Cytobacillus sp. IB215665: one gene and its partner. The protein of the gene in region 1 interacts with the protein of each later gene in a pairwise test. Links are inferred from orthologs where the notes say so. Each region holds a gene or a part of one and is shown on either strand. Other genes may lie near its edges. The genes, in order: pepT and tpiA.

Region 1 (15,874 bases):
TAAATCCAATAGATTCATGCTTGTAGGTATGTTCTTTTTAGGATTTAGTCTATTAATATTACAGTTATCTGATTCTCAAATTATTGTGTTAATTAGAGAGTTAACGACAGCATCTCCTGACTTGTTTGGGTATGTAGTTGCAGCAGCTGGCGTAGGGACGTTTTTTTCCGGATTATTATTAGCGAAAAAAACTGAATATAATGCATTTCCGTTAATGCTAATAGGCGTTTGTGGAATCGGCCTTAGTTTTGGTATGATGTCCGTATTAACTTATGTTGATTTAGACTATTCGATTATATGGGGTATTGTACTTGGATTTTTTGCAGGGTTTGCAGCTGGCGTTGTTTTTGTACCATTTTATGCAACTGCTCAGGTTGAAACACCTGGTCATATGACAGGAAGGGTATTTGGGGTTATTAATAGTGTTACAACAACGGCAACGATTATTGGGCCGCTACTAGGTGGATGGCTTGCAACGTCAATAGGAGTCATTCCAACGTTTATGATTACTGGCTCACTCTTAATTATCGTATCATTCATAGGGTTTCTCGCAAAAAACAGCATAGAGAGGGGAAAGGATAATGTGTCCGAAAGTAAGCCAGGAGCATCTACAGAAGCGACGAACTAAAATAATAAAGGCAGCAGTACAAGTGTTTATAAAACATGGGTACGAAAGAGCTACGATGAAGCATGTGATGGAGGAAGCTGAAGTAAGTAGGGGTGGATTGTATCAATATTTCTCAAATAAAGAAGATTTATATGAAACGATTTTAAAGGAAGCCTTAGTAAAAGAAGTTTCAGAAAACAAAGAATTGTTGGAAGGAAGCGTAGACTCATACTGGGAGTTACTATTAACGAGCATGCATGGTAAAGCAATGGAGCCTAGTGATGAATTGGATAAATTTGTTCCAAGTAATTTAGAGTTCTTTATCACAGGTAGAAATGATGAGCGTCGAATAAAATATGGCAGAGACCGGTATTATAATGTTTTTGAAATATATGACTCTGTCATTAAAGCGGGACAAAATAGTGGAGAATTTAGTAATAAGTATAATAGTGAAATTATCGCAAGATCGATTGTCGCTTTTAATGATGGCATAGCTCTCCATTCTATTTTACCAAAGGAAGATATTAAGATAAAAGAACAGTCTATTATGTTTATTGAATATTTAAAAATGGCATTGGGAGTAGATAAGCCTAAGTAAGGTTTTCTTATCGTGCCTTTCCTTCAATGAACTGTTTATTTCGATGGTAAATGTTCTGAAAGCAAAGAGAACAAAGAGGAGCAATTTGTTACAAATAGTGAATATAAATCGTAGAGTTGTTTTTATTGGTATCTAAGGTCTATGACATGTGAGTCTAATTTTAAAGTTAGGCTCTAGTATTTATTTAAGGCTGCTCTCGCATAGATTGTTGTTTTCGTTCTAAAAAATAAACACGTATACAATTAGGTTACGTGGCAACTTTTCTTCTGTAAAACAGTGCCTGTTGTATAAAGCGACATCTTTATCTCAAAGTTTTCGAACGATAGCAATAAAGTTTCCGAAAAAAGAGCCTTTTTTAAACAAACGTTTGTTTAATGTGTCATTCCAGCTTGCTAATTCTGGTTCGTATACCCTCGTACTAATTAATATTCCTAGCATTCTGTCTTCAGAACATGCTCTTTTTGTAAACTTTATTGTTTTGTAACTAATAATAGATAGTGTGCTATCCGAGCGCCATCTAACGTAGCATAGTTACCATGTACATTAGATGTAAACTCTTTAATATTTCTAGGACGAAGTATAACAATATATGAGCAAACAGCAACAATACGTAATAGGATAAAGCGTGATGTAGCTGACCTATGTTAACAAGTAGAAAAAGAACTATGGTAACTTATATAGATTAATAGAATAGTAGATAAGAGAGGGTTTTTACATGATAACAATAGGGCTTATAAGGCATGGAGTTACTGAATGGAATGATTTAAACAAAGCTCAAGGCGTATCAGATATCCCTTTAAATGAAAAAGGCAGGAAACAAGCTTTAGCTGTCGCGAATCGCTTATTTAAGGAAGAAAATTGGGACGTACTTATTACAAGTGACCTACAAAGAGCAATAGAAACGGGACAAATTATTGGTGAGAAATTAAACTTACCTATTGCTTTTGTCGATGAAAGAATACGTGAAATAAACTGTGGGGAAATTGAAGGTACAACTGAAGAGGAAAGAGTAGAAAGATGGGGTAGAAAATGGTTTGAGATGGACCTTGGCATGGAAACATTTGATGATGTTGCAAAGAGAGGTGCCGAGTTTATAGAAGAAATAGTACATAAGTATCAACATAAAAGAGTGCTATTAATAAGCCATGGCGCTTTAATCGGTCTCACTTTGAAGCACTTGCTTCCTGATAAATTTCAGAAAGTATATTTACATAATACGTCAGTTACCATATTAAATAATATAGAAGGTAAGTGGGCTTGTAACCTTTATAATTGTACGAAACATCTGAGGTAGTAACTCTTTTTTCAACCTTTTGGAGTAGAGCTTCTAAATCTAATTATTGATGAAAAATATATACCTTTCTCCGACGTTAACGACGTCGCTTTTTTTTATGATTAAAGTAACACTAGACAAAGGAGAGAGGGACAGATGAAGAATAAAGTTGTGATGATAACTGGAGCGTCTAAAGGGTTAGGTAAGGCATTAGCGATAGCTTTTGCAAAGGAAGGTGCAAATTTAGCCATTTGTGCAAGGGGTAAGGTAGCCTTACAGGAAGTGGAGCAAGAGTTACTTTCATATGGTGTAAAGGTGTTAGCAATGAAGGCTGATGCATCTGAGCCTAGAGATGTGGAAAGATTTGTGGCAATCACGGAAGATACTTTTGGTCATATTGATGTGCTAATTAATAACGCTTCAATGCTAGGGCCAAGTCCGATGCCATATTTACTTGATTATCCTGAAGAGGATTTTCAGCAAGTCATAAAAGTTAATACAGTTGGTCCGTTTCTTGTAACTCGACGCGTCATTAGTAGTATGCTTCAACGAAATAAAGGGTCAATTATTAATGTTACTTCTGAAGCTGGTCATGTTGGTTATGCTGGATGGGGTGCTTATGGTATTTCAAAATTTGCATTAGAAGGATTAACAGAAACGTGGGCAGATGAGGTTGCTGAAACAGGAGTACGAGTAAATATGGTTGACCCGGGAGAGATGGACACTGAAATGCATGATCTTGCTGTTCCAGATTGCGATTATCCTCTTGCAAACCCAAACGATTTAACAGATGTTTTTCTCTATCTAGCTTCTGATAAAGCTAGTGAGGTTAATGGACAAAGGATAAATGCACAAACATACCTTGAAGACAAGGAGGGTTTATGATGCAGACTGCTTTGAACTTTGAACTACCTAATCAACTCAATGCATCATCACCTCCAGAAAGACGAGGGCTTCGAAGGGATTTTGTGAGAATGATGGTACTGAATCGTACAAATGGAGCAGTAGATCATTCAACATTTTTTAACTTAGACAAATTTTTAGCAGCAGGAGATGTACTCGTTTTAAATAATAGTCGAACAGTCCCTGCCATTTTATATGGTGAGCAACTTCGGGATCATAATGAAGTAAAGAAACGAGTTGAAATACGTTTGGCACATCGACTTACAGATAGTAGTTGGGAAGCATTAGTTGTGAATGATGATGTAATGGTCGGTGATCGCTTGATGATTTCACCTACATTATGCGCTACCGTGAAGGAAGACAGAGAACCTTTCTTTTTACTACAGTTCTCGTTAAAAGGCTCAGAGCTTTATGAACAAATTTATTCGCTAGGTGAGCCCATTCGATATGAATATATAACAGAGCGGTGGGGGTTAGATTATTATCAAACTGTTTATGCAGCACAGCCAGGGTCGGTAGAAATGCCATCTGCAGGGCGTGCATTTAGTTGGGAGCTTTTATTAAAGCTTCAGCGAAAGGGAATTAAACTAGCATTTATTCAGCTTCATACAGGATTAAGTTATTTATTGGATGATAAATATCATCAACAACCATCTGAAAATAATGAATCATATGATGTACCTCCAGAAACAGTTAAGATAATTAGAGAAGCAAAACGAAATGGTAATAGAGTAATAGCTGTCGGTACGACTGTTGTAAGAGCATTGGAAACTGTTGCAAACGAAGGGGAGATATTATCATCACAAACAGGGTGGACGAATTTATATATAACAAAAAATTATCCTTTACAAATTGTCGATGGCTTAATTACTGGGTTTCATGAACCTGAAGCTAGTCACCTACAATTATTATCAGCATTTATTAATGAGGGTTATTTAATGGAGGCATATCGGAAAGCCATTAAGGAAGGCTATTTATGGCATGAATTCGGTGATATGAATATGATCTTATGAGCTTAATCAAAGGCTTTCACCATATTGCGCTTGAGGTTCAGCATGTTAGCAAGTCCATTCAGTTTTATCGAAAACTGGGTTTTGATATTGAAAGGACAATCATTGTTGAAAATGAGCCAATCACTTTTCTAATATTTGATCAGTTCCGCCTTGAATTGTATGAAAATGAACGGGCATCTTCTAGTGACGATATTCATTTTGCGTTTGAAGTTGAAAGCATACACAATATTATTGCTTGGCTAAATGAGAATGAAATCAAGATTGTAGAAGGTCCATTGGAATTGGATAATGGATGGCAAACGGTCTTTGTAAGTGGCTTGGACGGTGAATTAATTGAATTTATACAGTGCGAGTAAAATAATGGGATTGGTAGTCAGCCTATAAATGGCATACTTGCTTTTCTGCTATGTAAGGAGGATACTCATATTCACGAGATAGTGATTTTAAAAAACTAGCTTCTACTTTGTAATTATACGAAGTAGAAGCTTTTTTGCTCGCTTAATAATGCATTTATTTAGCTTTTTCTTCAAATGATTTGGCTATTTCTACAATTACATTTGTTGCTTTAAGCATATTTTCCACCGAGATAAACTCATATTTACCGTGGAAGTTTTCACCACCTGTAAAGATATTAGGTGTAGGCAGTCCCATGTATGAGAGTTGCGAACCATCCGTACCACCACGAATTGGTTCTATAATTGGTTTAATTTCAAGCTTTTCCATTGCTTCATGTGCAATGTCAATGATTTCTTTAACGGGTTCAATTTTTTCTCTCATGTTGTAATATTGATCATTCATTTCTAAAACAATATTGTCATTTCCATATTCCGCTTTGAGTTCATCAGTAATCTTTTGAATCATAGCTTTTCTAGCATTAAATTTTTCTCTATCAAAGTCACGGATAATATAATTTAATACAGTGTGCTCAACGTCTCCTTCAATGGAAATGAGATGGTAAAACCCTTCGTATCCATCTGTGTATTCTGGTGCTTCCTCTTTTGGAAGGCGTCGATTAAACTCCATTGCAATTTTAGCTGAATTGACCATTTTTCCTTTGGCAGAGCCTGGATGTATATTGTTTCCTTTTACTTTAACTTTTGCTCCTGCTGCATTAAAGCTTTCGTATTGAAGTTCTCCTAGTGGCCCTCCGTCAATCGTATAAGCATATGTAGCATTAAATGCATCAACATTAAACTTATGAGGTCCTCTACCAATTTCTTCATCAGGTGTAAATGCTACTCGAATTTTACCATGTTTGATTTCTGGGTGCTTAATTAAATAAGCCATTGCGGTCATAATTTCTGCAATACCAGCCTTGTTATCAGCACCTAGTAAAGTCGTACCATCTGTTGTAATGAGTGTATGTCCTTTGTAGTCAGCTAGATAAGGAAAGTCCTTTGGAGAAAGTGTGATATGTAATTTTTCATTTAAAACAATAGCGTTTCCATCATAGTTTTCAACAATTTGTGGCTTTACACCTGTACCTGTAAAGTCAGTTGCAGTATCCACATGTGCTAAAAAACCAATCGTTGGCACTTCTTTATTAGTATTAGAAGGGAGGGTAGCCATAACATAACCATTTTCATCAATTGAAACTTCCTCCATACCAATTTCCTTTAGTTCATCTACTAACATATTAGCAAGTGTCAGCTGACCAGGAGTTGAAGGACATGTTTGACTCTCTTCATTGGACTGAGTGTCCACTTTTACGTAAGAAGTAAATCGTTCGATCATTTCATTCTTCAACATTAACTATCATCCCCTTTTCATGTATATTTTCATCTTACCATAATGACGATTCCAAGCACTAATAAGGATTCTTTAGCGGATGTTTTCTTTTAAATGAGAAAACAAGCTGGTATTTATTTATGCTTATTTTGTAGGCTTTGTTGAGATTATAATTAATTTGGGGTTTAAAAATTTATGTTTACAATAACTTGCCGACTTTAGAATTGTTGGTTTTCTATAAAAATACAAGTCGCTAAAAGAACAACTAGTCTATATGAAAGTTATCCTCGAAAACAGTCGATGACAACATCTATCATTTCTTCTATATGTAACTATCACACATCACTTGGTAAATGCAATGGAGGTCAGACCGCAAATTTGATTTAATTGTTTATAAGTGTTAGAGTTTTATTATTATTTAGGTGTAAAATGAATATTACGATAAAAAAATTGCTCTCGTTCTTGGGTTTGTTGCGACAACAATCTTGATAAAGGGAGTATCTTTTTTTGGTTATAAATCGTTATAAGTTTTGGGGGAGGGATGAAGTGATGAAAGCTAAAGAGCCTTTATGGACTAAATCGTATATTATGCTTATGTTAGGTAACTTATTTGTTTTCATGTCGTTTCAAATGTTGATTCCAACGTTACCTCCATATATTAAGTCAATAGGTGCGTCAGGATTAGAAATTGGCTTAGTTACAGCGTTGTTTTCAATAGGTGCTGTATTGAGTCGACCGTTTATTGGGTATATGCTTGAATATAAGGAGAGAAAGTCACTTGTGATAATAGGTGTCATCTCTTTATTAATAGTTACGTTACTATATCCAGTATCTCAATTAGTTGTCCTTTTTTTGGTTTTTAGGTTTTTACACGGGCTTGCTTGGGGATGGTCTACAACGGTCAATGGAACGGTAGCTTCAGATATTGTACCTAGTTCTCGTTTAGGGGAAGGTTTAGGATATTTTGGCCTTTCTATTACGCTTGGAATGATTATCGCTCCAAGTCTAGGAATTTATTTATTTCAAGTTACATCATTTTCTAACCTAATATATATTTCTGCAATATTAGGACTTATCTCTATTTGTTTATTATTTCTTATTCGTTACCAAACTCCAGATACAGTTAAAGCAACAAAAAAAGAAGACTTAAAGTTTTCTTATTTGGGCTCATTAGTTGAAAAATCTAGCTGGTATCCAGCTTTTATAACTATCATAGCAACATTTGGCTACGGTTCTGTTGTAACATTTATCGTCATATTTGGGGAAGAACGTGGTATAGATCAAATTTTTCTATTTTATTTGTTTAATGCGATAATGGCGACTATTTCTCGTCCAATTGCTGGAAAATGGTTTGATAAAAATGGTCCAATGGGAATTGTGTTAAGCTGTCTTACGTTAACCTTTATTGGGTTATGGGTACTATCAATGGCTTACTCTAATTTATTTATTATTATTTCAGGTATCTTATTTGGAATTGGTTTTGGATCATTAATTCCAACATTACAATCGTGGACGTTATCTAAAACACCTCCTAATCGTCGAGGTGTAGCGAATGGAATGCTGTTTTCAGCTATTGACCTTGGTATTGGTTTAGGTGGATTAGTATTTGGTATTTTAGCAACGTTTTTTGATATAGCTACATTGTTCCAAATATCCAGTATCTTTCTAGTAATAGCAATAATAGCTACATTATTTGAAGGACGAAAAAATAAAATTACTCAGCAACATTCAGTATCATCTTAAGGTAATAAAGAAACTTCTCAATTATATAGAGAAGTTTCTTTTTTTAGGCTGTTTTGCATTAATTATTTTACGTAATTTGAGCTAAACATGGATATAAATATTCTTCTTGGCTTCTTCTCTAAAGATTATTAAAAGCATAGCACACATTCTGTTACTTAAAATATATGTGAAAAAAGGAACAAAGCTTAAGAAAATAGCCTTAGCCAATGGTCTGCATTTTAAAATAGACAGTGAAGGGTGTATAATTTAAGTTAAGAATAATTGTCTATTTTTAGTGATTTGAGTCGAATTTTTTATGGGTTGAAAGGACTGATTATCATGTTTTTGGATTGGTTTAGTTCATTAAATCCAACGGTACAAGCGTTATTAGGTGGCATGCTTACATGGGGGTTAACTGCGCTAGGAGCAGCGACAGTTTTCTTTTTTAGAAAAATTGATAAGCATATTTTAAATATGATGTTAGGTTTTGCAGCTGGTGTAATGATTGCTGCATCTTTTTGGTCACTATTAGCTCCATCGATTGAATTTAGTGAACAGAATGGTCAAATTCCTTGGTTAGCACCAGCCATTGGTTTTTTACTAGGTGGGTTGTTTATACGGTTATTAGACTTTATCGTGCCACATTTGCATTTAGGTGAGAAAAAAGAAAAAGCAGAAGGCCCTGAAACGAAGTTTCAGAAATCTACACTGTTATTTTTAGCTATAATGTTACATAACATCCCTGAAGGTCTTGCGATAGGTGTAGCTTTTGGTGCTGCTTCGTTGGGGATTGGTGAAGCATCTTTAATTGGTGCTATTGGTCTTGCAATAGGAATTGGTATTCAAAATATGCCGGAAGGAGCTGCTCTTTCAGTTCCATTAAGAGGGGAAGGGATGTCTAGGGCACGAGCATTTCATTACGGACAGCTCTCAGCAATTGTTGAGCCGATTGCAGCTGTCATTGGTGCAGCAGCAGTTTTACTCGTTCAACCTATTCTTCCATATGCGTTAGCTTTTGCAGCAGGTGCGATGATTTTTGTTGTCGTTGAAGAACTTATTCCAGAATCTCAATCATCTGGCAGCACAGATTTGGCTACACTTGGACTAATGGGTGGCTTTGTCGTCATGATGATTTTGGACGTAGCGTTAGGGTAACAGAGATGAGAAGCAGACCCTGATAGGATCTGCTTGTTTTGTTTTTAACAATTAATTTTAGTATGATGTTGATTTTATGTATGTTTTTCATTTAAACTTGAAAAACAAATGATGATACTTACGTGTAAACAGTATTATAAAGTATAAATTTTTAATTAAATTAACGATACAAGATACGATATTTAGTTCGGGCACGTTCCACTCGGGGGGACTTCACCAATTCCAGCGCCTGCAGGTGTAATGCGATTATAGGGCATTACTGGGGAGAGGCAGGATGGCAACATACCACCGTTGTCATCAGAGGACGAGGTCTCGTATTTAGGTGGAATTGAAGGTGCTTACGCTTCTTTTATTGGAGAGAATGGAAATGAATAATCAAATAAATGAGACGTATGACATTATGGAAGTATGTCTACTTGCAGGAAAAATAATGTTACAAAGTGGAGCTGAAACATATCGGGTTGAAGATACAATGACGCGTATCGCAAGAGCTTTTGATGTGAAGGAATCACATAGCTTTGTTACTCCAACTGTCATCATTTTATCAATTGAAGGGGTAGATCCGACTAAGACTAAACTAGTTAGAATTTCTGAAAGAACGACAGATTTGCATAAAGTTACTTTAGTTAATAGTATTTCAAGGCAAATTAGCAGTGGTGAATTAACTATTGAGCAGGCATATCAATCATTAAGAGAAATAGAACAGTCCAATGTAGCTTTTCCATTTTTTGTGCAAATTTTAGCTGCAGCTTTTACCAGCGGTTGCTTTTTAATTATGTTTGACGGAGAGTGGCGAGATTTCATACCAGCATTTATTGCTGGTGGTGTGGGCTTGTTTTTTGTGATTTATTTACATAGGCTAGTCCCCATAAAGTTTTTTGCTGAGTTCACATCTTCAGTCATTATTGGTTTGTTAGCTTTATTGTTTGTGCAAATTGAGCTTGGGTATGAACTCGATAAAATTATAATAGGTTCAGTTATGCCATTAGTTCCTGGTTTGCTCTTAACGAATGCTGTAAGAGATTTAATGGCTGGTCACCTCATGTCAGGCTTAGCAAAAAGTGCAGAAGCCTTATTAACTGCATTTGCAATTGGTTCGGGGATAGCAGTGGTGTTTATGATCTTTTAGAAAGGGGCTGTAAGAATGATTATAGAACAACTTGTAACAAGTTTTGTTGCAGCAGCAGCCTTTGGCATTATGTTTAATGTTCCAAGAAAATCGTTGATTAAGTGTGGCTTTGTTGGGATGTTAGGATGGATCATTTATGTCTTGTTAACGGATAATGATATCGATTCAGTATTTTCAACAGTTGTAGCATCGTTTGTAGTTGCTGTAATGAGTCAGATTTTTTCCAGAATGTATAAAACACCAATTATTGTTTTTATCGTATCTGGAATTATCCCTTTAGTACCAGGTGGGTTAGCCTATGATGCAATGAGGAATTTTGTTCAAAATGATTATAATACTGCAATAAATTTAGCAGCTAAGGCATTTATGATTTCAGGTGCTATTGCCATTGGCCTTGTGTTTTCGGAAGTAATCAATCAAGTAATTAGAAAATCAAAACTTACATTAAATAGATCAGGCTACTCAAAATAGTAGCTATGTAATAAATATATATTGGCTCTCGCATTGGTTGTTGCTTACGTTCTAAGATATAAGTATGTATCCATCTAGTGTTTGTGGCATCTACTTTTACCATTATTGAGGTCTCTCATAAAACCAACATACATTCATTTCTTAGAGAAAATAGCAAAAAACATTCCGAAAAGAACCATAAAAACAGACTCGTTAGTTCTGTTTCTTTTTGTATATGAATATATTTTTAGGAAGCACGTTTCTTATTCATGCAGTGCTAGTATGTTTAATAATTTGCTTAATAGAGAAAACGGCGCAGCATGGCTAGTAAAAGAGCTATCTTAGTAAAACAGCTACATCTAACAAGATTATTTATTAAATTTTTCATAATTGCATATGAGAATGCTGATTGGTAAGGGTTGATAGTATACACGACCATATCTAAATGATATGATAATAAGCAAATATATCCAGTATTGGGGTGGTGAATATAGTGGAAAGTATAATGATTCCGCTTCGTAAATTAGGTAAATCGAATCTGGAGATTTCTGCACTGGGACTTGGTACTTGGCAATTTAGTAAAGGTAATGGCATGGTAGGTCGTTTTTGGCCAGTGTTAGAAAAAGAAGAGATCCAAGAGATCGTAAAAATTAGTTTAGAGGGCGGTATTAATTGGTTTGACACAGCAGAGGTGTATGGGAAAGGGAAGTCAGAGGAAGGACTTGCTGATGCATTGAATGGTCTTGGAGACAAGGCGAAAGATGCATTGATTGCTACAAAATGGTGGCCTGCTATGCGTACTGCAAAATCAATTACGAAAACAATTGATGAGAGGCTGAAGGCGTTAAAAGGGAGAAAGATAGATTTATATATGGTTCATCAACCATTTTCTTTTTCTAGTGTTAAAGCTGAAATGGATGAAATGGCTGAGTTGCTGAAAAGTGGGAAAATCCGTCATGCGGGTGTAAGTAATTTTAATGAAGAGAAAATGAGGGAAGCACATAAAGTATTGGATCAACATGGTTTTCCACTCGTTTCTAATCAAGTCAAATATAGCTTATTAGACAGGAGAATTGAGAAGAACGGTATATTGGATGCTGCTAAGGAACTAGGTATCACACTTATTGCGTATTCTCCGTTAGAGCAAGGGCTACTCACAGGGAAATTTCATAAAAATCCAGATTTAATTAAAAATATGTCGGGGCCACGCAAACACTTTTCTTCTTTCAAAACATCTACACTTGAAAGAACGAAACCACTGATTGATTTGCTTGATAAGTTAGCTGATGAATACAATGTCTCACCAAGTCAAGTTGCTTTAAATTGGCTCATCCACTTTCATGGGGAAACGATCGTTGCCATCCCTGGTGCAACAAAAAAACATCATGCACAAGAAAATATTGGCGCACTAACATTTAAATTGTCACAAAATCATCTTGATGAATTAGATATGGTGTCTAGAGATGTTTCTGTGAAATAATTGAAATACATATATAAAGTAGCCAACACTAGAATTCAACGAGTTGAATTCATGGTTCAACCTCGTTGAATTCTATAAAGCTTTGCCTTAGCTTGTTTGGATTATTAAATAGATTTCTAATGTGCTTAAGTATGAATCGCTTCTAATAGCTAAGTGTTTAGCTACTCCATAAATGAAATACGCTTCCTTATCCCTTCAATCTATTAAACTACCCGTTTATAATAAACTAGTGTTAAGTTATCGTTTATTTTTTTGTGTAAACCTGTCTTTGTATAGCCCATTTTTTCATATAAGTAACAATTTTGCTTTTCCTCTAGGATCGTTGATAATTCCCAGCTCTTTGCTTGAGGGTACATTTGCTCAATTAACTGTAATGTTTTTTGAGCAATCCCATTTCCCTGATAAGTTGGGAGAATAAACATAGGGCTTATCCAAAATCGTGTTTCTTCTTTCCAACCTATACATGTCGCACCAATTAGTGTTTGATTGACGTTGATTTTATAAAATCTACTGTTATGATCGGTAATTCTTGTAATTACTCGATCAATTTTTTCGTTTGCAGGGTTTGTTTCATAATCTTTATACTTCTGTAATAATGGTGTAAATGCAGCTATTTGTATATCAAAAATAGCTTGTGCATCAGCTTTTGTTGCTATGTCTAGTTTGGGTTCCATCATCTTCACTCCAGTATATTGACGATTAGTTTTACAATTCTAAGAGAAGCTAATGTTAGTGTGCTTACTTTTTTGTTCGGATATTTATTTTAACGGCTACATCCACATTTACATTGTAGAAGGTTCATTTCCTTGTGCCTATTAATGACAGGTGACCACTCATTATTTACCAATAGTAACATAAAACAAATGGAACCTTAACAACTCCCTTGTTATCTACATTTTTTCAATAAGCATTCCAATCCAAAATAATTTAAAAATTTAGATAGAAAAGGTATGATAGAACTTAAATCGGATTTGTAATGTATGGAGGATTATTTATGCCAAGAGTGCTATCATTTCTTAAACCGTACCGTCTCCCAGTTATCATTGCACTGTTGCTTATGCTTACTGAGTTAATAGTAGAGCTATGGCAACCGTTGTTGATGGCGAAAATTATTGATGATGGGATTCTACAACAGGATATGACTGTCGTGTTGAAGTGGGGCGGATTAATGATTGGGTTATCGTTTATCGCTTTTATATCAGGAATTATTAATACATTCTATGCTGCGCATGTGGGTCAGAGCTTCGGCTACGATGTGAGGCAGGAATTGTTTAAAAAAGTTCAGTCTTTTTCATTTGCTAACTTTAATAAGTTTCCGACATCATCACTCGTTACCCGTACGACGAATGATGTAACACAAGTGCAAAACACAGTGTTTATGAGCTTGCGAATTATGTTACGTGCACCGTTATTAATTATCGGTGGAACGATTATGGCGCTCATTGTGAATGTGAAGCTAGCTCTTATTTTTTTAGCAAGTGTGCCGGTATTGTTCATCTTTCTTCTTTGGGTTATGAGAAGAGGGTGGCACTTATTTCAGTCTGTGCAGAAAAAGCTAGACACTGTAAATAGAGTAATGAGGGAAAATTTAGCTGGTATGAGATTGATTAAAGCTTATGTAAGAAAAGATTACGAGTCGGATCGATTCTCAAGTGCTAGCGCTGAGTTAAGAGGCGAGACAGCAGCAGTGTTTAGGTTACTAGAAATAACCGTGCCAATCTTACTTTTAGTTATGAATATTAGTGTAATTGCTGTTCTTTGGTATGGGAATACTGGTGTAATTGCAGGAGATGTAGCGGTCGGAGAAGTTGTTGCAATTGTTAACTATGCGACGCGAATTACAGCTGCTCTATCGGTATTCTCGTTTATCATTATGGCTTTCTCACGTGCAAGTGCATCTGCTGAACGTATTACAGAAGTGCTTCAAACAGATATTGATGTCGTGAATTCATCTGATACGAATTCGTCATTGCAAATAAGAGCAGGAAAAGTAGCTTTTAACAATGTTTCATTTCAATATCCAGAAAAGCAAGATTCAGTTATACAGAATATATCCTTTGAAGTAAATCCTGGAGAAACAGTCGCCATTTTAGGGGCAACTGGCTCAGGTAAAACATCTATTATTCAGCTTATTCCCCGTCTTTACGATGTGAGTAAGGGCAGTATTTTTATAGATGATCACGATATAAAAACGATGAGGCTTGAACATCTCCGCAGAAGCATAGGGGTCGTTCCTCAAGATGTATTATTATTTACAGGTTCAATTAAAGAGAATATACGCTGGGGGAAAGAAGATGCTTCTATGGATGAAATCATTGAAGCAGCTAAACACGCTCAAATTCATGAGACGATTTGGGAGCTTCCGAATAAGTATGAAACAGAACTAGGTCAAAAAGGAATAAACTTATCAGGTGGCCAAAAGCAGCGGATTTCCATTGCAAGGGCACTTGTAAGGAGACCTAAAATCTTGTTATTAGACGATAGTACGAGTGCGCTGGATGTACATACTGAGTCAAAATTATTAAGAGCGTTAAAAACATATGCTTGCACTACATTAGTCATTACTCAAAAAATTAGTACTGCTAAGCAAGCAGATAAAATCTTACTAATAGATGAACAGGGTAACATACAAGAGGGGAATCATAAGTATTTATTAGCTTATTCAGAGCTTTATAACAAAATTGTTCATTCACAGCTTGGAAAGGAGGCGCTTTATGATGCTCAAGCAACTAACTAAGCCTTTCCAATATAAAAGAATTGATGAACAAAATGACAAAGCAACTCAAGTTCAATCATCTAAAAAGAAGCCACAACAATGGTTAACAACATTAAAAAGGGTTTGGATGTACTTATCTTATAAAAAGAGCTTACTCTCGTTAGTATTATTTATGGTTGTTGTAAGCTCAAGCCTTGCAATTATAGGACCATTTTTATTAGGGGTAGCGATTGATGATTATATTAATACGTCAAATACTGAAGGTTTTATAAAGTTATTAATCGGCTTAGCAGTTATATATGTATTACGATCTTTAGCGCTATTATTACAAAACTATTGGATGATTGGTATCGCGCAACAAACAGTTTATACGATGAGAAATCAGCTTTTTGAACATCTCCATAAGCTTCCAATCCCATATTTTGATAAACGCCAGCATGGTGAGCTTATGAGTAGGGTAACGAATGACATTGAAAATGTGAGCTCAACGTTAAATAGTTCAGTTATTCAAATTTCATCGAGTATACTTACGCTAATCGGAACTGTTTCAGTTATGATATGGCTAAGTCCATTGCTTACGTTGATCACGATGACAATTATCCCTTTGTTAATTATTGGGATGAGGTGGATTACAAAGAGAACGAGAAGAGTGTTTAAAGAGCAGCAACGAAATCTAGGTGATTTAAATGGATACATTGAAGAAATCATATCTGGACAAAGAATCGTTAAGTCTTTTTCTCAAGAAGAACGAGTCATTTCTGAATTTATGGTTAAAAACGAGAGATTAAAAGGGACAGCGTTTTGGTCCCAAACTTATTCAGGTTTTATTCCTAAAGTAATGAATGTCCTAAACAATCTAAGCTTCGCCTTGATTGCAGGAATCGGTGGTTTATTTGCACTAAATGGTATGATTTCTATCGGTACAATTGTTATTTTTACGGAATATTCAAGACAATTCACTCGTCCCTTAAATGACTTAGCAAACCAATTTAACACACTATTATCAGCTGTTGCGGGTGCAGAGCGAGTGTTTGAGGTATTAGACGAAGATGAAGAAGAAGTCAAAGGGACAAATTTGACCCATCTACAGTCTATTCAAG
Region 2 (15,812 bases), on another replicon or contig:
GCAGTGAGAGGGTTTTTTCATATTTAGAAAGTAGACGATTAAGTCGCAGGATCTAGAACTTTATCGATTAAGCCGTATTCTTTAGCTTTTTCTGCAGTCATAAAATTATCACGCTCTGTATCACGTTCGATCACTTCTAACGGCTGACCAGTACGTTCAGAAAGGATACCATTTAATTTATCACGTAAGAATAAAATGCGCTTCGCAGCAATTTCTATTTCAGTTGCTTGACCTTGTGCACCACCTAGTGGTTGGTGAATCATCACTTCACTATTTGGTAAAGCAAAACGCTTGCCTTTCGTACCAGCAGCTAGTAAAAATGCACCCATCGATGCCGCCATACCAATACACATTGTTGAAACATTCGGTTTAATAAACTGCATCGTATCATAAATAGCCATACCAGCAGTAATTGATCCACCAGGACTATTTATATATAACGAAATATCTTTATCAGAATCTTCTGCTGTTAGAAATAATAATTGTGCTACAATTGAATTTGCTACATTATCATCAATTGCACTCCCCAATAAAATAATACGATCCTTTAATAATCGTGAATAAATGTCATATGCCCTTTCTCCACGGTTGGTCTGTTCGATAACAGTAGGAATAAGATTCAATTTATTTATCCTCCTTTTTAAACTTTATTTAGATATTTATGTAATTTTTATCATACACCTATGGTCAATAAAGGTCAAACGAAAAGTACTAACAATACTATCTTATTCATGTTTTTTTAAATCCATACCTGCTATACCTAAATACTACTGAATTCCGCTTGCATTGTACATCAATCTAACATATAATATTGAAAGCAATCTGTATATGCCCTCGTAGTGTAGTGGATAGCACGAGAGATTCCGGTTCTCTTAGGGTGGGTTCGAATCCTGTCGAGGGCGTTACGTAAGAGAAAAAACCTTCTTTTCAAAAGAAGGTTTTTTTTGTTCAAGAAACTTCGAAGGCGAAGAGCGCCTTCAAATGATAGAGCTAAGGTGTTTGTCGAGGTGAGTCATGAATGCCGACATTGCTACGGAGCCTACAGGACTTGGGCGGATGTTAGATGGAATTGAGTCGTCTCCACTTTTCTAGTTGTCTAACTCCAGCACCTAGCCCCTCGAGTCGTTTCACCATCACACCGAAAGGCAAAAAGCGCCTTTATGTGTAATGGTTCCAGCGCTTGTCGGGGATGACCAAGGTGCTTCCGTTTTTCTATGTCTAGTTTCGCCTCCTAGCCTCTCGAGTCGTTTCGCTTAAAACCATAAAGGCAAAAAGCGCCTTCACAGTTTTAAGCTCCAACGCTTGTCGAGGCTGAGCAAGTCGTCTGCGCTTTTCTAACTTCCATTGTTTTACCATACACCTATTATCTCATATATTGTAAAATAGATATGGGGTGGAGAGCATGGAAATGAGACCGGGGTTATTTCAAGAACAAACGTTAAAGCTTACGATGACTAAGGAACTATCTCAAGCAATTGAGCTTCTTCAATATTCCTCTCAAGAACTACTTACCTTTTTACATGATATAGCTATAGAAAATCCTCTTGTTGAGATACAGGAAAGTACACCATTTGACATACCTAGAAAAAAAACTTCCAACACATCCTCTCAAAGTAAGCAACATAATTGGTTGGAGAATATCGGAGGAGAGCCTGAAAAATTATTCGATCATCTTCGTTCACAAATATTACTATTACCAATAAGTAATATAGAAAGAAATGTTGTTGATCATCTAATAGAAAATATAGATAATAACGGTTATCTTCATTTTGAGGCTCAAGATGTCATTAATCGCTTTGGGGTTACTGAGCAGGATATAACTAAATGTGTAGAAATTATTCAAAACCTTGATCCAGTTGGAGTCGGGGCAAGGAATGTCCAAGAGTGCCTGCTTATACAGCTACAAAGGGAGCAGCATAGGAACGAACTAGCCGAAATTATTATTAAAGATTACTTTGAACTGTTTACACAAAAATCGTGGAAGGCTTTGGCGAAAATATTGAATGTTAAGCCTAAGGAGATTCAACAAATATTTGATCATATACAAATGTTAGAGCCTCGTCCTGGGCATATTTTTCATCATGAACAGACAACCTATATTATTCCTGATATAATTATTGAACGGAAAAATGGACATTTTGAAGCTTCTATTAACGAAGATTATTTTCCAAAGCTATCATTTAACGTTCAATATGAGCAAGACCTATCTAATGTAGACGATGAGAAAGTGAGTGCTTTTGTAAGAGAAAAAGGTTTACAATGGGGATGGATTATGAAAAGCCTCGAACAAAGAAAGCAGACTTTATTAAGCGTTACAAAACAAATCATATTGAGGCAGACAGATTTTTTTGTTAATGGGTTATCATCTTTGAAACCCCTTACAATGAGAGAGGTCGCAGAAGTAGTAGGATGTCATGAATCTACTGTCAGTAGAGCGGTTAAAGGAAAATATGTGCAGACTCCTTTTGGTTTAGTTGAAATGAAGGTGTTTTTCAGTAGTAGTCTAAATACTTCTTCTAATGAAGATGCTTCCTCAACAAGAGTTAAAGAGTTAATACAGCAAATGATTAACGAAGAAGACAAAGCTAGCCCTTTGTCTGACCAAAAACTAGTTAATCTGTTAAATAGAGATTTCAAAATTATTGTGTCACGAAGAACAATTGCAAAGTATAGAGATCAATTAGGTATCTTGTCTTCTTCAAAAAGAAAAAGATATGATTGAAGAAGGCGTTTTTGTTTTGAAAGGATGAAAGATATGAGCAAAACAGTAATCATGTATACGAAGGAAAACTGCCCTTTATGTGACAAAGCTCAAAAAGTATTAGTTGAACTACAAGAGGAAATTCCTTTTCAACTTGAATTAATTGATATTTACAAGGATGATCAGCTATTAGAGAAATATCAGTTAATGATACCTGTAGTTAAGATAGCCGACGAAGAAATTGCGTATGGAGTTATTCACAAAAATGTAATAAAAAAGCGCTTACAGCAAGGATTAAATGGTTGATTATAGTAGTCAGTCCTGTTAGAATAAGAGTTGTAACAGGGGTGATTTTTTTTACCACATGCGGGACATAATATGTCATAGGTGGACTTAATAAGTCCCGGATGGTAATTTCACCAATTTTAAGGAGAACTGCAATGCGTTCATTAATTGAAGTTCAACAAAAATTATTACCTAACCTTCTAGAGGTTATGCAAAGGCGCTATCAAGTTTTACAATATGTAAGGTTAATGCAACCTATAGGCAGAAGAAGTTTATCACTTAGCCTAGGTATGAGTGAAAGGGTCTTACGTGCTGAAGTACAATTTTTAAAGGATCAAGATTTACTTTCTGTACAAGCGTCTGGTATGACAATTACGAAAGATGGTGTCTACGTTCTTCGGCAGCTTGAGGAGATGATGAAGGAAATCTCTGGACTAAAGCTACTTGAAGAGAAGGTTAAGAAAAAATTAGGCTTACACGAAGTAATTGTAGTATCAGGTGATAGTGATCAATCAGCTTGGGTTCAGAAAGAAATGGGCAGAGCGAGTGTTGCATGTATTAAAAAACGCCTGAAAGATAACAGCATCGTTGCGGTAACTGGAGGTACAACTTTAGCTGCTGTAGCAGAGATGATGACTCCCAATACCGAAAGTAAGGAAACCTTATTTGTTCCTGCACGAGGTGGCTTAGGAGAGAATGTAAAAAATCAAGCGAATACGATATGTGCAAAAATGGCTGAAAAAGCAATGGGTAACTATCAATTGCTTCATGTTCCAGATCAAGTTAGTACTGAAGCTTACCAATCGATTATAGAGGAACCAGCGATTAAAGAGGTACTCACGCTTATAAAATCATCCAGTATAGTTATACATGGTATCGGAGACGCTAAAACTATGGCTATACGCCGAAAAACTTCTGATGAAGATATGAAGAAAATCGAACTGGCTAATGCTGTAGCAGAAGCTTTTGGATATTACTTTAATAAGCATGGAGAAGTCGTATATAAAGCTCAAACGATTGGCTTACAACTTGAAGACCTAAAACATAGTAAATCAGTAATAGCAATTGCTGGTGGTGGCTCAAAGGCTAAAGCAATTAAGGCCTATTTTAAACAAACTAGTAACGCCTTGCTAATTACCGATGAAGGTGCTGCAAAAGAGTTAGTTAAGGGTTAATCCCTACCTAAATATATTTAAGCTTTTTATCTTAAGGAGGAAATTATCATGACTGTAAAAGTTGGTATTAATGGATTTGGCCGTATTGGTCGTATCGTATTTCGTGCTGCATTAAAAAACCCTAATATTGAAGTAGTTGCTGTTAATGATTTAACAGATGCAAATATGCTTGCTCACCTTTTAAAATATGACTCGGTTCATGGAAAATTAGATGTTGATGTAACTGTTAATGGTAACAATTTAGTAGTTGACGGTAAGGAAATCCTTGTAAAAGCAGAACGTGATCCAGCACAACTTGGTTGGGGAGACCTTGGAGTTGATGTTGTAGTTGAGTCAACTGGTCGTTTCACTAAGCGCGTTGATGCTGCTAAACATATTGAAGCTGGCGCTAAAAAAGTAATTATTTCTGCTCCTGCTTCAGATGAAGATATTACAATCGTTATGGGTGTAAATGAAGATCAATATGATGCTGCAAACCATCACGTAGTTTCAAATGCATCTTGTACAACAAACTGTCTTGCACCATTCGCTAAAGTATTAAATGATAACTTTGGTATCCGTCGTGGTATGATGACGACTGTTCACTCATATACAAATGACCAACAAATCTTAGATTTACCACATAAAGATTACAGACGTGCTCGTGCAGCTGCTGAAAATATTATTCCAACGACTACTGGTGCTGCAAAAGCTGTTTCATTAGTATTACCTGAATTAAAAGGAAAATTAAATGGTATGGCTATGCGCGTACCAACTCCAAACGTTTCTTTAGTTGACTTAGTTGCTGAGGTTGACAAAGAAGTTACTGCTGAAGAAATTAACGCTGCTTTCAAACAAGCTTCTGAAGGCGACCTAAAAGGAATCTTAAACTACAGTGAAGAGCCATTAGTATCTGGCGATTACAACGGTGACCCTGCTTCATCTACAATTGATTCACTTTCAACAATGGTTATGGAAGGAAATCTTGTGAAAGTTGTATCTTGGTATGACAATGAAAGTGGATATTCTAATCGTGTTGTTGATTTAATTGACTACATGGTTGCAAAAGGCTTGTAAGATAACATAAATACATTGCAATAGGGGAGAGGGGAAGTATTCCCCCTCCCTTTACTTAAGAAAAGAGAATTTGATATAAATACTTCGCTTATCATGATTTAGTAATGATTATGAAGAATCATCAGAAATGGAGGCCTTTTGCAAATGAACAAAAAGACTGTAAAAGATGTTGATGTAAAAGGAAAGCGAGTTTTTTGTCGTGTCGATTTTAATGTGCCTATGAAAGATGGAGTTGTCACTGATGACACTCGTATTCGTGCAGCACTTCCAACAATTCAATATTTGATGGAGCAAGGCGCAAAAGTAATTTTAGCAAGTCATCTTGGACGTCCTAAAGGAAACGTTGTGGAAGAACTACGCTTAACTGCGGTTGCAGAACGTTTAAGTGAGCATCTTGGGAAACAAGTAGTTAAGACTAATGTTGCATACGGTGAAGAAGTAAACAATGCAATTGCTAGTTTATCAGAAGGTGATGTACTTTTACTTGAAAACGTTCGTTTCTATTCAGGAGAAGAAAAAAATGATCCTGAATTAGCAAAAACTTTCGCAGAGCTTGCTGACATATATGTAAATGATGCTTTTGGTGCTGCACATCGCGCGCATGCAACAACAGCTGGTATAGCAGAACATTTACCTGCAGTATCAGGATTTTTAATGGAAAAAGAGCTTGAAGTGCTAGGCAAAGCTTTATCTAATCCTGAGCGCCCATTTACAGCAGTTATTGGAGGAGCAAAAGTAAAAGATAAAATTGGTGTAATTGATAACCTTCTTGATAATGTTGATAATCTCATTATCGGTGGAGGATTAGCGTACACATTTATCAAAGCTTTAGGACATGATGTTGGTAAATCCTTACTAGAAGAAGATAAAATTGATCTAGCAAAATCATTTATTGATAAGGCAAAAGCAAAAGGTGTGAACTTTTATATGCCTGTTGATACGGTTGTTGCAGACGATTTTTCAAATGAGGCTAACATAAAACATGTAAGTATCGAAAACATCCCGAGTGATTGGGAAGGTTTAGATATTGGTCCAAAAACAAGAGAAATTTATCGAGATGTGATTGCGAAATCTAAGCTTGTTATTTGGAATGGACCGATGGGTGTTTTTGAATTGGACTCTTTTGCTAATGGAACTAAGGCAGTTGCAGAAGCACTTGCTGATGCAAATGAAACGTATTCTGTCATCGGTGGTGGAGATTCAGCTGCAGCGGTCGAGAAATTTGATTTAGCTGATAAGATGAGTCATATTTCGACAGGTGGTGGAGCTTCACTTGAATTTATGGAAGGTAAGGCTTTACCAGGTGTTGTAGCATTACAAGATAAATAAATAAAGAAGTTGTTTAAAAGGTAAGGGATAAATGACGGTCGAATTACTCAGTTGTCCATTCTTTTTGAACACGACCTTATAGTAATTTCCCAATAAATGCTTGTTCAAGAACGAATGAAACTTCTTGAACATCCTCTAGAAAGAAAGGAATGTTGTACGATGCGTAAACCAATCATCGCTGGGAACTGGAAAATGAATAAAGTACTTTCAGAAGCAGTAAGCTTTGTAGATGAAGTGAAAGGTCTTGTACCTGCTCCTAGCAAAGTTGACTCAGTCGTTTGTGCTCCAGCATTATTCTTAGAAAAGTTAGTGGCAAGTACTACAAATACTGATTTGAAAATTGGTGCACAAAATATGCACTTCGAAAACAGTGGTGCTTTTACTGGAGAAATTAGCCCAGTTGCACTTGAAGATTTGCGAGTAAGCTATGTTATTATTGGACATTCTGAACGTAGAGAGATGTTTGCTGAAACTGACGAAACTGTAAACAAAAAAACAAAAGCAGCTTTTGATCATCAACTTACTCCTATTGTTTGCTGTGGTGAAACATTAGAGCAACGTGAAGCTGGTCAAACTAATGATCTTGTAGCTGATCAAGTGAGAAAAGCGTTGGATGGTTTAACATCTGAACAAGCAAAACAAACTGTTATAGCATATGAACCAATTTGGGCAATCGGTACTGGTAAGTCATCTACATCTGCAGATGCTAATGCAGTTTGTGAACATATTCGTTCAGTTATTGCTGAGCAATTTTCTCAAGAGGTGGCAGATGCAACACGTATTCAATATGGTGGAAGTGTAAAGCCTGAGAACATTAACGAGTATATGGCACAACCTCATATTGACGGTGCACTCGTCGGTGGAGCAAGTCTAGATCCAAAGTCTTTCCTACAGCTCTTGGGGGCAGCAAATCATGAGTAAAAAACCAGTAGCACTAATTATTTTAGATGGCTTTGCATTTCGTGATGAAACGAAAGGGAATGCTGTAGCCCATGCAAAGAAGCCTAATTTTGATCGATATTGGAGTAGCTATCCTCATGCAACATTAACAGCAAGTGGGGAAGCAGTAGGACTTCCAGAAGGTCAAATGGGTAACTCAGAAGTTGGACATTTAAATATTGGTGCTGGTCGAATTGTTTACCAAAGCTTAACACGTGTCAACGTAGCCATTCGCGAAGGTGAATTTGAGAGTAACGATACTTTCTTACATGCGATGGATCATGCGAAGAAAAAAGGTTCAAACCTCCATATTTTTGGCTTATTATCTGATGGGGGTGTTCATAGCCATATACAACATTTGTACGCGTTGTTAAAGCTAGCTGCAAATGAAGGTGTAGAAAAGGTTTATGTTCATGGTTTCCTAGATGGACGCGATGTTGGTCCACAAACAGCGAAAACCTACATTCATAGTCTTAATGAAAAAATTGCTGAGATTGGTGTAGGAGAAATTGCTACAATTTCTGGACGTTATTATTCAATGGACAGAGACAAACGATGGGACCGTGTTGAAAAATCTTATCGCTCCATGGTTTATGGTGAGGGACCGACGTATCAAAGTGCGATTGAATGTGTAGACGATTCTTATGCGAACGGCATTTATGATGAATTCGTGTTACCTTCAGTTATTGTCAAAGATGATGGCTCACCAGTAGCAACCATCCAAGATGATGATGCGGTAATCTTCTATAATTTCAGGCCAGACAGAGCAATACAAATTTCAAATACTTTCACGAATGAAGATTTTCGTTCGTTTGACAGAGGACCAAAGCATCCGAAAAACTTACATTTTGTTTGTCTAACACATTTTAGTGAAACGGTAAAAGGATACGTAGCCTTTAAACCAGTAAATTTAGACAATACAATTGGTGAAGTCCTATCACAAAATGGCTTAAAGCAATTAAGGATTGCAGAAACTGAAAAGTATCCGCATGTCACCTTCTTTATGAGCGGTGGTCGTGAAGAAGAATTCCCTGGTGAAGAGCGGATTTTAATTGATTCACCTAAGGTAGCAACGTATGATTTAAAGCCAGAAATGAGTGCCTATGAAGTGACTGATGCGTTATTAAAGGAAATTGACGCAGATAAGCACGATGCAATTATTCTAAACTATGCCAATCCTGATATGGTTGGGCATTCCGGAATGCTAGAACCAACCATTAAGGCGATAGAAGCAGTGGATGAATGTTTAGGAAAAATAATAGATGCAATTGAAGCCAAAGGTGGAACAGCTATTATTACCGCTGACCATGGCAATTCTGATGAAGTGGTAACTTTAGAAGGAAAGCCAATGACAGCACATACGACAAACCCAGTTCCTGTGATCCTAACAAAACACGGAATTGAGTTAAGAGATGGTGGTAAATTAGGTGATTTAGCACCTACAATGCTACAATTATTAAATGTAAAGCAACCAAGTGAAATGACTGGAAAATCATTAATTAACGAATAAGGAGAGATAATTATGTCAATCATTGTAGACGTTTATGGTCGTGAAGTATTAGATTCTCGTGGAAATCCAACAGTTGAAGTAGAAGTATATACTGAATCTGGTGCATTTGGACGTGCATTAGTACCAAGTGGTGCATCTACTGGAGAATATGAAGCGGTGGAATTACGTGATGGGGATAAAGATCGTTATTTAGGTAAAGGAGTTATCCAAGCGGTAAATAATGTGAATGAAATCATCGCTCCAAAAATGGTAGGCTTTGATGTTACTGATCAAGTAGCAATTGACAAAGCGTTAATGGCATTAGATGGCACAGAAAACAAAGGTAATTTAGGTGCAAATGCTATCTTAGGTGTATCAATGGCAGTTGCACGTGCTGCGGCTGATTTCTTAGAAGTTCCACTATACCAATATCTAGGTGGAGTTAACGCAAAAACATTACCTGTTCCTATGATGAATATCGTAAATGGTGGAGAGCATGCAGATAATAATGTAGATGTTCAAGAATTCATGGTTATGCCTGTAGGTGCACAAAACTTCAAGGAAGCACTTCGTATGGGCGCAGAAATATTCCATAGTCTAAAATCTGTTCTTAAAGCAAAAGGCTACAATACAGCTGTAGGTGATGAAGGTGGATTTGCACCAAACCTAAGCTCAAATGAAGAAGCGTTACAAACAATTATTGAAGCTATTGAAAAAGCAGGCTATAAACCAGGCGAACAAATTATGTTAGCAATGGATGTAGCTTCATCTGAGTTATACAACAAAGATGATGGCAAATACCATTTAGAAGGTGAAGGCGTTGTGAAAACGTCTGAAGAAATGGTTTCATTCTATGAGGAGCTTGTTGAAAAGTATCCTATCATCTCAATTGAAGATGGCTTAGATGAAAATGACTGGGAAGGCCATAAGCTACTAACAGAACGTATCGGACACAAAGTTCAATTAGTAGGTGACGATTTATTTGTAACAAATACGAAAAAACTTGAAGAAGGAATTGAAAAAGGAATTAGTAATTCAATCCTGATTAAAGTGAACCAAATTGGTACCTTAACTGAAACATTTGATGCAATTGAAATGGCAAAACGTGCGGGCTATACAGCTGTAATTTCTCACCGTTCAGGTGAAACTGAAGATAGCACGATTGCTGATATCGCTGTTGCAACAAATGCAGGACAAATCAAAACGGGTGCACCATCACGTACAGATCGTGTTGCGAAGTATAATCAATTGTTACGCATCGAAGATCAATTACAAGAAACTGCACGCTTTGATGGTTTAGCATCATTCTATAACTTAAAGAAATAACATTATTGAAGATTATTGAAGACCTCACGTAATGTGGGGTCTTCTTAGTTTGATATGCAATTTTTTGCTTCTATACCCATAGCTTTGTATTTTGAATCACGGCTTATTGCGTAAAGGAGTCTACAGAGATATACTTCTGCTCTAAATATTCTTCTATTCCAAAGTACCCGCCTTCTCTACCTAATCCACTTTCTTTATAACCGCCAAAAGGAGCTTGCGCAGCTGATGGGAGTCCATCATTTACACCTATTACTCCATACTCTAAATTGTTCATGAAAAATGTAGCTTCATCTAAACTAGTTGTGAATACATATGCAGCAAGACCATATTGACTGCTATTTGCCCTGTTCACTACTTCATCAATCGTTTTAAAGGAGGTAATGGGGGCTAACGGTCCAAACGTTTCATCCTGCATACAGACCATATCATCTGTCACATTTCCAATGACAGTAGGCTGAAAATAATGACCTTTTTCTTCCGAGATCTTTTTCCCCCCTGTTAAAATAGACGCACCTTTCTCTACAGCATCTTCAATATGATACATAACTTTTGTTATAGCATTCTCATTAATGAGGGGTCCTATATCAATGTTATTGTTCAACCCATTTCCCATGGTTAAACGAGAAGTGCGTTCTACTAATCTAGCTGTAAAGCTTTCTATCACATCTTCATGAATATAGAAACGGTTAGATGCAACACACACTTGACCTGCATTGCGGAATTTAGATTGAATGGCTCCTTCAACAGCTCTATCGATGTCTGCCTGTGCTGTGACAATGAATGGTGCATGTCCCCCTAGTTCGAGAGATAATTTTTTTACAGAATCAGCTGCTTCTTTCATTAGAAGTTTTCCTACAGGTGTTGATCCAGTAAAACTTAATTTTCTAACCCGCTTATCTCGTAACCAAGCATCGCCAATTTGTTTAGCATTACCTGTTACGATATTTATTACGCCTCTAGGGAAATTAGCTTTTTCTGCTAATTGTATTAACTTTAAAGCGGTAAAAGGCGTTTCTTCTGAAGGCTTTACAACGACGGTACATCCAGCTGCTAATGCTGGGGCAAGTTTCCTAGTAATCATTGCAGCAGGGAAATTCCAAGGTGTAATAGCAGCAACTACTCCTACTGGCTCTTTTTTTACTATAATATGTTTATTAGTTGTAGAAGCTGGAATCGTATTACCATAATTTCGTTTCGCTTCCTCTGCATACCATAACACATACTCATTTGCATATTCGATCTCTGCTAAAGCTTCCTTTAATGGTTTTCCTTGCTCAATCGTTATGATCCGAGCTAGTTCATCTTGATTCTCTTTAATTAATTGATACCATCGATAAAGAAGTTGACTTCTATACCTTGCAGTCTTTTTTGACCATAAAGCAAAGGCTTTTGATGCTGCTTCAATAGCTAAAACTGCTTCTGTATGCCCGCCATTTGAAACTTCTCCTATTATTGCTTTCGTTGCCGGGTTTTTGATAGCAATAACATCTTCTGATGCTATCCATTGACCGTTTATAAAATTTTGCTTAATAAACATCTGTCCCACCCTTTTATTTGTTTAACTTAGTCTGTTACTAAGTGTGATAGTATACTTAAATAAGTTTACCTTTCGAACAGACTTGCATATTTCCGTAGTCAAATCTTCAGAAAAGAAAACAGCTGAAACACAAATTGAAATTCTTCATGTGCCAGCTGTTAATATAATTAATCTTTCTTTAATGCTTTTACAATTTCTTGAGCGATACTTTCCGATGATGCAGGGTCACGGCTCGTAATAATTTGATCATCTGCCCAAATCGCTAATGCTGGCTGGTCTAATTTGTCGACATATGTGCCTACTTTCGCCAGCTCTTGCTCTACACTATATGGTAGAAACTCTATTACTTCCTTTGGTTCATAGGCATCTGGAAAAGCAGTAACCTTTTTTCCATCGATGATTGATTTACCGTCTTCTCTATAAGTGAAAGCTAGCACAGAAGGTGCATGACACTCTGCTGCAACGATGCCTTTATTATCATAAATTTCATTTATTAAACGATGAGCATGTGGATCGTAGGAAACATCGAACATAGGTCCATGTCCTCCGACAAATAATATGACATCGTAATCTTTTCCTTGTAAGTCAGCTAAACGTAGCGTATCCTTCCAACGCCCAAGCTTTTCAAACTCTCTTGATTTCCCGTCTGGGTCTGTTTCATCATTTAAAGAAAACTGATCAACCATCCCATCTCCGCCTTTTGGTGAAGCAATTGACACAGTATGACCCTCTGCTTCTAATACATTTAATGGAACATGAAATTCCTCAGACCAATAACCTGTTCGATATGATTTTACTGCTATTCCATTTGATATAACCATTAATATATTTGCCAATGTATATACCTCCTAATTAAAATAATTATTGATGTAGTATTGTTCTTATTGGAAAATTGTCTTCGTTACTTCTATAGGTTATCATCAATATATAAGATTATGTACTTCCATTATGTTAGATGGGAATAACAGAAAGTTATAAAGGTGAAATACATGAAAATTGAATGGTTAGAAGCATTTCAAATAACTGCAGAAACGAAAAGTTTGACTAAATCGAGTGAATTATTACACATGAGTCAACCTGCTTTAAGTAAACAAATAAGAAACCTTGAGATAGATTTAGGCGCTAGTTTATTTATTCGCTCTTCTACGGGTGTTCGATTAACTCAAGCTGGTGAAATATTATTAAAAAGCAGTAAAAATATCTTAAAGGAAGTCAATTCTGTACGTAAAGAAATTAATCTTAGTCAAGGAATAGGTGATATTACAATAGGATCTTGGCCGAGTATAGCAACGTCTTATCTTCCATATAAATTTGCTAAGCATAAGTTCAATGATCAATTCAGAGTGAAAATTTCTCATAGCTTTTTGGAATTATTATCTGGACTAGAGCAGGGGCTAATAGACGTTGCATTATTTGATGATCGAGAAATCAAACATTCTTATTACTCTAAGTTTTTATTTTCAGAACGCTTTTTCTTATTTATAAATGCCAATCATCCGATTTATACTAATCAAACTTCTATTTCCTTTCATGAAATAAAGGATGAATCATTTGTTGTACTTCCCCCTACTTGCGATGCTAGAATGCTCGTTGACAAAGAATTTACGTCAAAGGGCTCTACTTTAAAGGTTGCCTCAGAAATTGAATTTGGTCAAAGTATATTAGGTTTTGTTGAAGCAAACCTTGGTATGTCCATTCTTCCAGAAATATTTATACAAAATAGTTCAGAGAATGTTAAAGCTATCGAAATTCAAGATTTTAATATATCACGTCATGTTTCTCTAATAGCAAATGACGAGGCCATCGGGGAAAAATTAGTTTCAATGCTAAGGTAACTCTACTCGAATACTATGAATGCCATAGTGCAAGAGACACTGGGTGGCAGCGAAAGATCATTAAATATCTCCTCATATAAATAAATATAGGTAAAGCTGGAATAACAAATAGTACAAATAATCTGTTTCGGTAGTGCTTGAAATACTGCCACTACCTGAAAAGGACTTGTCTGTAGTTTTAAGATATGCTAAATTATAATAAGTGAATAGTACGATTTTCTGGAGGTGTATCATATGAACACATTTCTTGTGACATTATTAGTGATAGATTGCTTAGCTCTTATTACGGTAGTTGTTTTACAATCAGGGAAAAGCGCAGGATTATCAGGTGCCATTTCTGGTGGAGCTGAGCAGCTTTTCGGAAAGCAAAAGGCAAGAGGATTAGATGCTGTTTTACAAAACTTAACGATTATTTTGTCTGTATTGTTTTTCTTGTTAACAATTGTATTAGCATATAGAGGCCTTTAAGGGTTATCAGAGCTGAATTAAAAATAAGCTTACAAGCAATAATTATTTCATTAATGTACTGGCATGCTCAGAGGTTTTCTCTAAGCGGTTCAGATAACCTGGTGAAATAAATATAAACGTGTATTAAACGGCAACGTAATAATCGTATATATGATGACATAAAAAACGCTTGAATATTAATTCAAGCGTTTTTCATTATGAGTATTGTCTTATACAATTTAATCCCTATTTGTAGATTGAAAATTTCCGAAAAGCCACTTCGAACGTTAGAGACGAGTAGTTTTGCTAAATCATTCACCTTTGCGCTTGGTCCTAGTAAATTTCAAATAAAAGGGTTCGATTTTATTAAAAAGCCATTGAATCACCAACCCGTGAATTACAACTCCGACTATTGAATTAAAAGTTACACATATATAACTAACAGTATGACTTACCTCGTATATATCTCGTCCAAAAAACATCAATTGTCCTATCACAAAATAAAAAGAATGCCAAAAAGATATAATATTGTTCTCTAGTTGCCATAATAGCAGTGCTTCAACAGAAAATATTATCAATAAGGCTAAGATAATTAGTAATTTTGATAAATTAGATATCCGCTGAACTAATGGCTGTACATAATATTTGGTAATGGTCTTAATCCTAAATAAATAAATGATTCTTACAAGACGGGCTAATTGAAAAAATTGATCAAATGGAATAATTGCAACAATGAGTAATGGATTATTTTTTATGAATTCCCATTTATTTTTTACAAAAATTAATCTGCCTATGAAATCTAAGAAAAACACAACCCAAACTATCCAACTTATAATGGGATTAAAAGAATTTTCTACCCAAAAAGTAAGTATGATTAAAATTACTAAGCTTATCATAATTAACTCATATAAAATCTTCACAATTCATTTACCCCTTTTATTCCTTTATCAATCAAAAAACTGCTTAATCTGTCTAATAACGACGAATAGTTTGTAATTGAAGTAATTATTCAATATCTATCGTAACATCTTACAAGTTACCATGTGGTGGAATTGTGCGTTTCCAAACATTTATGATATAGAAAAGTAATATCTGCATAAAATAAGAAAGACCGCAAGTGTCTTTAGAACTCACGGTCTCACACAATAGACGATTCTCTAAGAAGTGACCACCCTTAGAAAACCCATTGTAATAAATTAAAGAAAAGTTGGGTTATTTTGATCAGCACTCAGTTCTTCTTGTTTGCACAGGTTCTTCCTTTTTAATTTTCTCAATTGATCTTGTAATATGTCTATGAATCTCGCTATAAAAAAATGATCCTATGAATGGTCTTTTTCTCGCCTCTTCCTCGGCCTTTCGCGAAAAAAATTTACGATTTTCCTCTATACAAGTGTATTACATTTTACTAGCTAAGAGAGATTGTATCATTTTACGGTCAGAATACCCCCACCTGAATCAAGAGCGTGAGATCTGATAAGTGAAGGGGAGTATAACAACCTACTTTAAGTGGACTATGTCACTGTAGTTTTTCGATATTTAAAGACAATTTGAATTGTTAATATTGCACTTACTAACATAGCTATTATTAGTAAAATCCGTTCATGATAAGACAAATTAAAGCCAAAGCTTAAACTAAACCAAAGAAGACAACTTAGAAGATTCGAACTGAATAATAACCCCCAAATAACTCCTT

What was found.
Region 2: the proteins of pepT (region 1) and tpiA interact in binary tests that used the Escherichia coli proteins (3 or more experiments, as listed by UniProt). The link is inferred for Cytobacillus sp. IB215665 from one-to-one orthologs.

The regions. Positions count from the first base shown.
Region 1 is NZ_JAXBME010000005.1:117,433-133,306, forward strand. What follows is about bases 4,023-6,846. They hold pepT (peptidase T), read right to left. Parts: upstream 6,141-6,846; coding sequence 4,905-6,140; downstream 4,023-4,904. Other genes in these bases: SLH52_RS08795 (S-adenosylmethionine:tRNA ribosyltransferase-isomerase), read left to right, coding at 4,023-4,394; SLH52_RS08800 (VOC family protein), read left to right, coding at 4,391-4,750; SLH52_RS08810 (MFS transporter), read left to right, coding at 6,672-6,846. In the rest of the region: SLH52_RS08775 (MFS transporter), read left to right, coding at 1-628; SLH52_RS08780 (TetR/AcrR family transcriptional regulator), read left to right, coding at 582-1,205; SLH52_RS08785 (histidine phosphatase family protein), read left to right, coding at 1,921-2,499; SLH52_RS08790 (SDR family oxidoreductase), read left to right, coding at 2,635-3,363; more of SLH52_RS08795, read left to right, coding at 3,363-4,022; more of SLH52_RS08810, read left to right, coding at 6,847-7,865; SLH52_RS08815 (ZIP family metal transporter), read left to right, coding at 8,184-8,999; SLH52_RS08820 (threonine/serine exporter family protein), read left to right, coding at 9,367-10,128; SLH52_RS08825 (threonine/serine exporter family protein), read left to right, coding at 10,144-10,599; SLH52_RS08830 (aldo/keto reductase), read left to right, coding at 11,072-12,058; SLH52_RS08835 (GNAT family N-acetyltransferase), read right to left, coding at 12,262-12,732; SLH52_RS08840 (ABC transporter ATP-binding protein), read left to right, coding at 13,053-14,795; SLH52_RS08845 (ABC transporter ATP-binding protein), read left to right, coding at 14,776-15,874. UniProt on the Escherichia coli protein: Cleaves the N-terminal amino acid of tripeptides.
Region 2 is NZ_JAXBME010000001.1:445,768-461,579, forward strand. The notes cover bases 5,825-8,586. They hold tpiA (triose-phosphate isomerase), read left to right. Parts: upstream 5,825-6,705; coding sequence 6,706-7,467; downstream 7,468-8,586. Other genes in these bases: SLH52_RS01885 (phosphoglycerate kinase), read left to right, coding at 5,825-6,546; gpmI (2,3-bisphosphoglycerate-independent phosphoglycerate mutase), read left to right, coding at 7,460-8,586. Also shown: ATP-dependent Clp endopeptidase proteolytic subunit ClpP, read right to left, coding at 39-623; rpoN (RNA polymerase factor sigma-54), read left to right, coding at 1,403-2,722; SLH52_RS01870 (glutaredoxin family protein), read left to right, coding at 2,756-3,007; SLH52_RS01875 (sugar-binding domain-containing protein), read left to right, coding at 3,142-4,161; gap (type I glyceraldehyde-3-phosphate dehydrogenase), read left to right, coding at 4,210-5,217; more of SLH52_RS01885, read left to right, coding at 5,362-5,824; more of gpmI, read left to right, coding at 8,587-8,995; eno (phosphopyruvate hydratase), read left to right, coding at 9,008-10,300; SLH52_RS01905 (NAD-dependent succinate-semialdehyde dehydrogenase), read right to left, coding at 10,404-11,837; SLH52_RS01910 (type 1 glutamine amidotransferase domain-containing protein), read right to left, coding at 12,005-12,673; SLH52_RS01915 (LysR family transcriptional regulator), read left to right, coding at 12,827-13,672; preprotein translocase subunit SecG, read left to right, coding at 13,907-14,140; SLH52_RS01925 (transporter), read right to left, coding at 14,431-15,039. UniProt on the Escherichia coli protein: Involved in the gluconeogenesis. Catalyzes stereospecifically the conversion of dihydroxyacetone phosphate (DHAP) to D-glyceraldehyde-3-phosphate (G3P).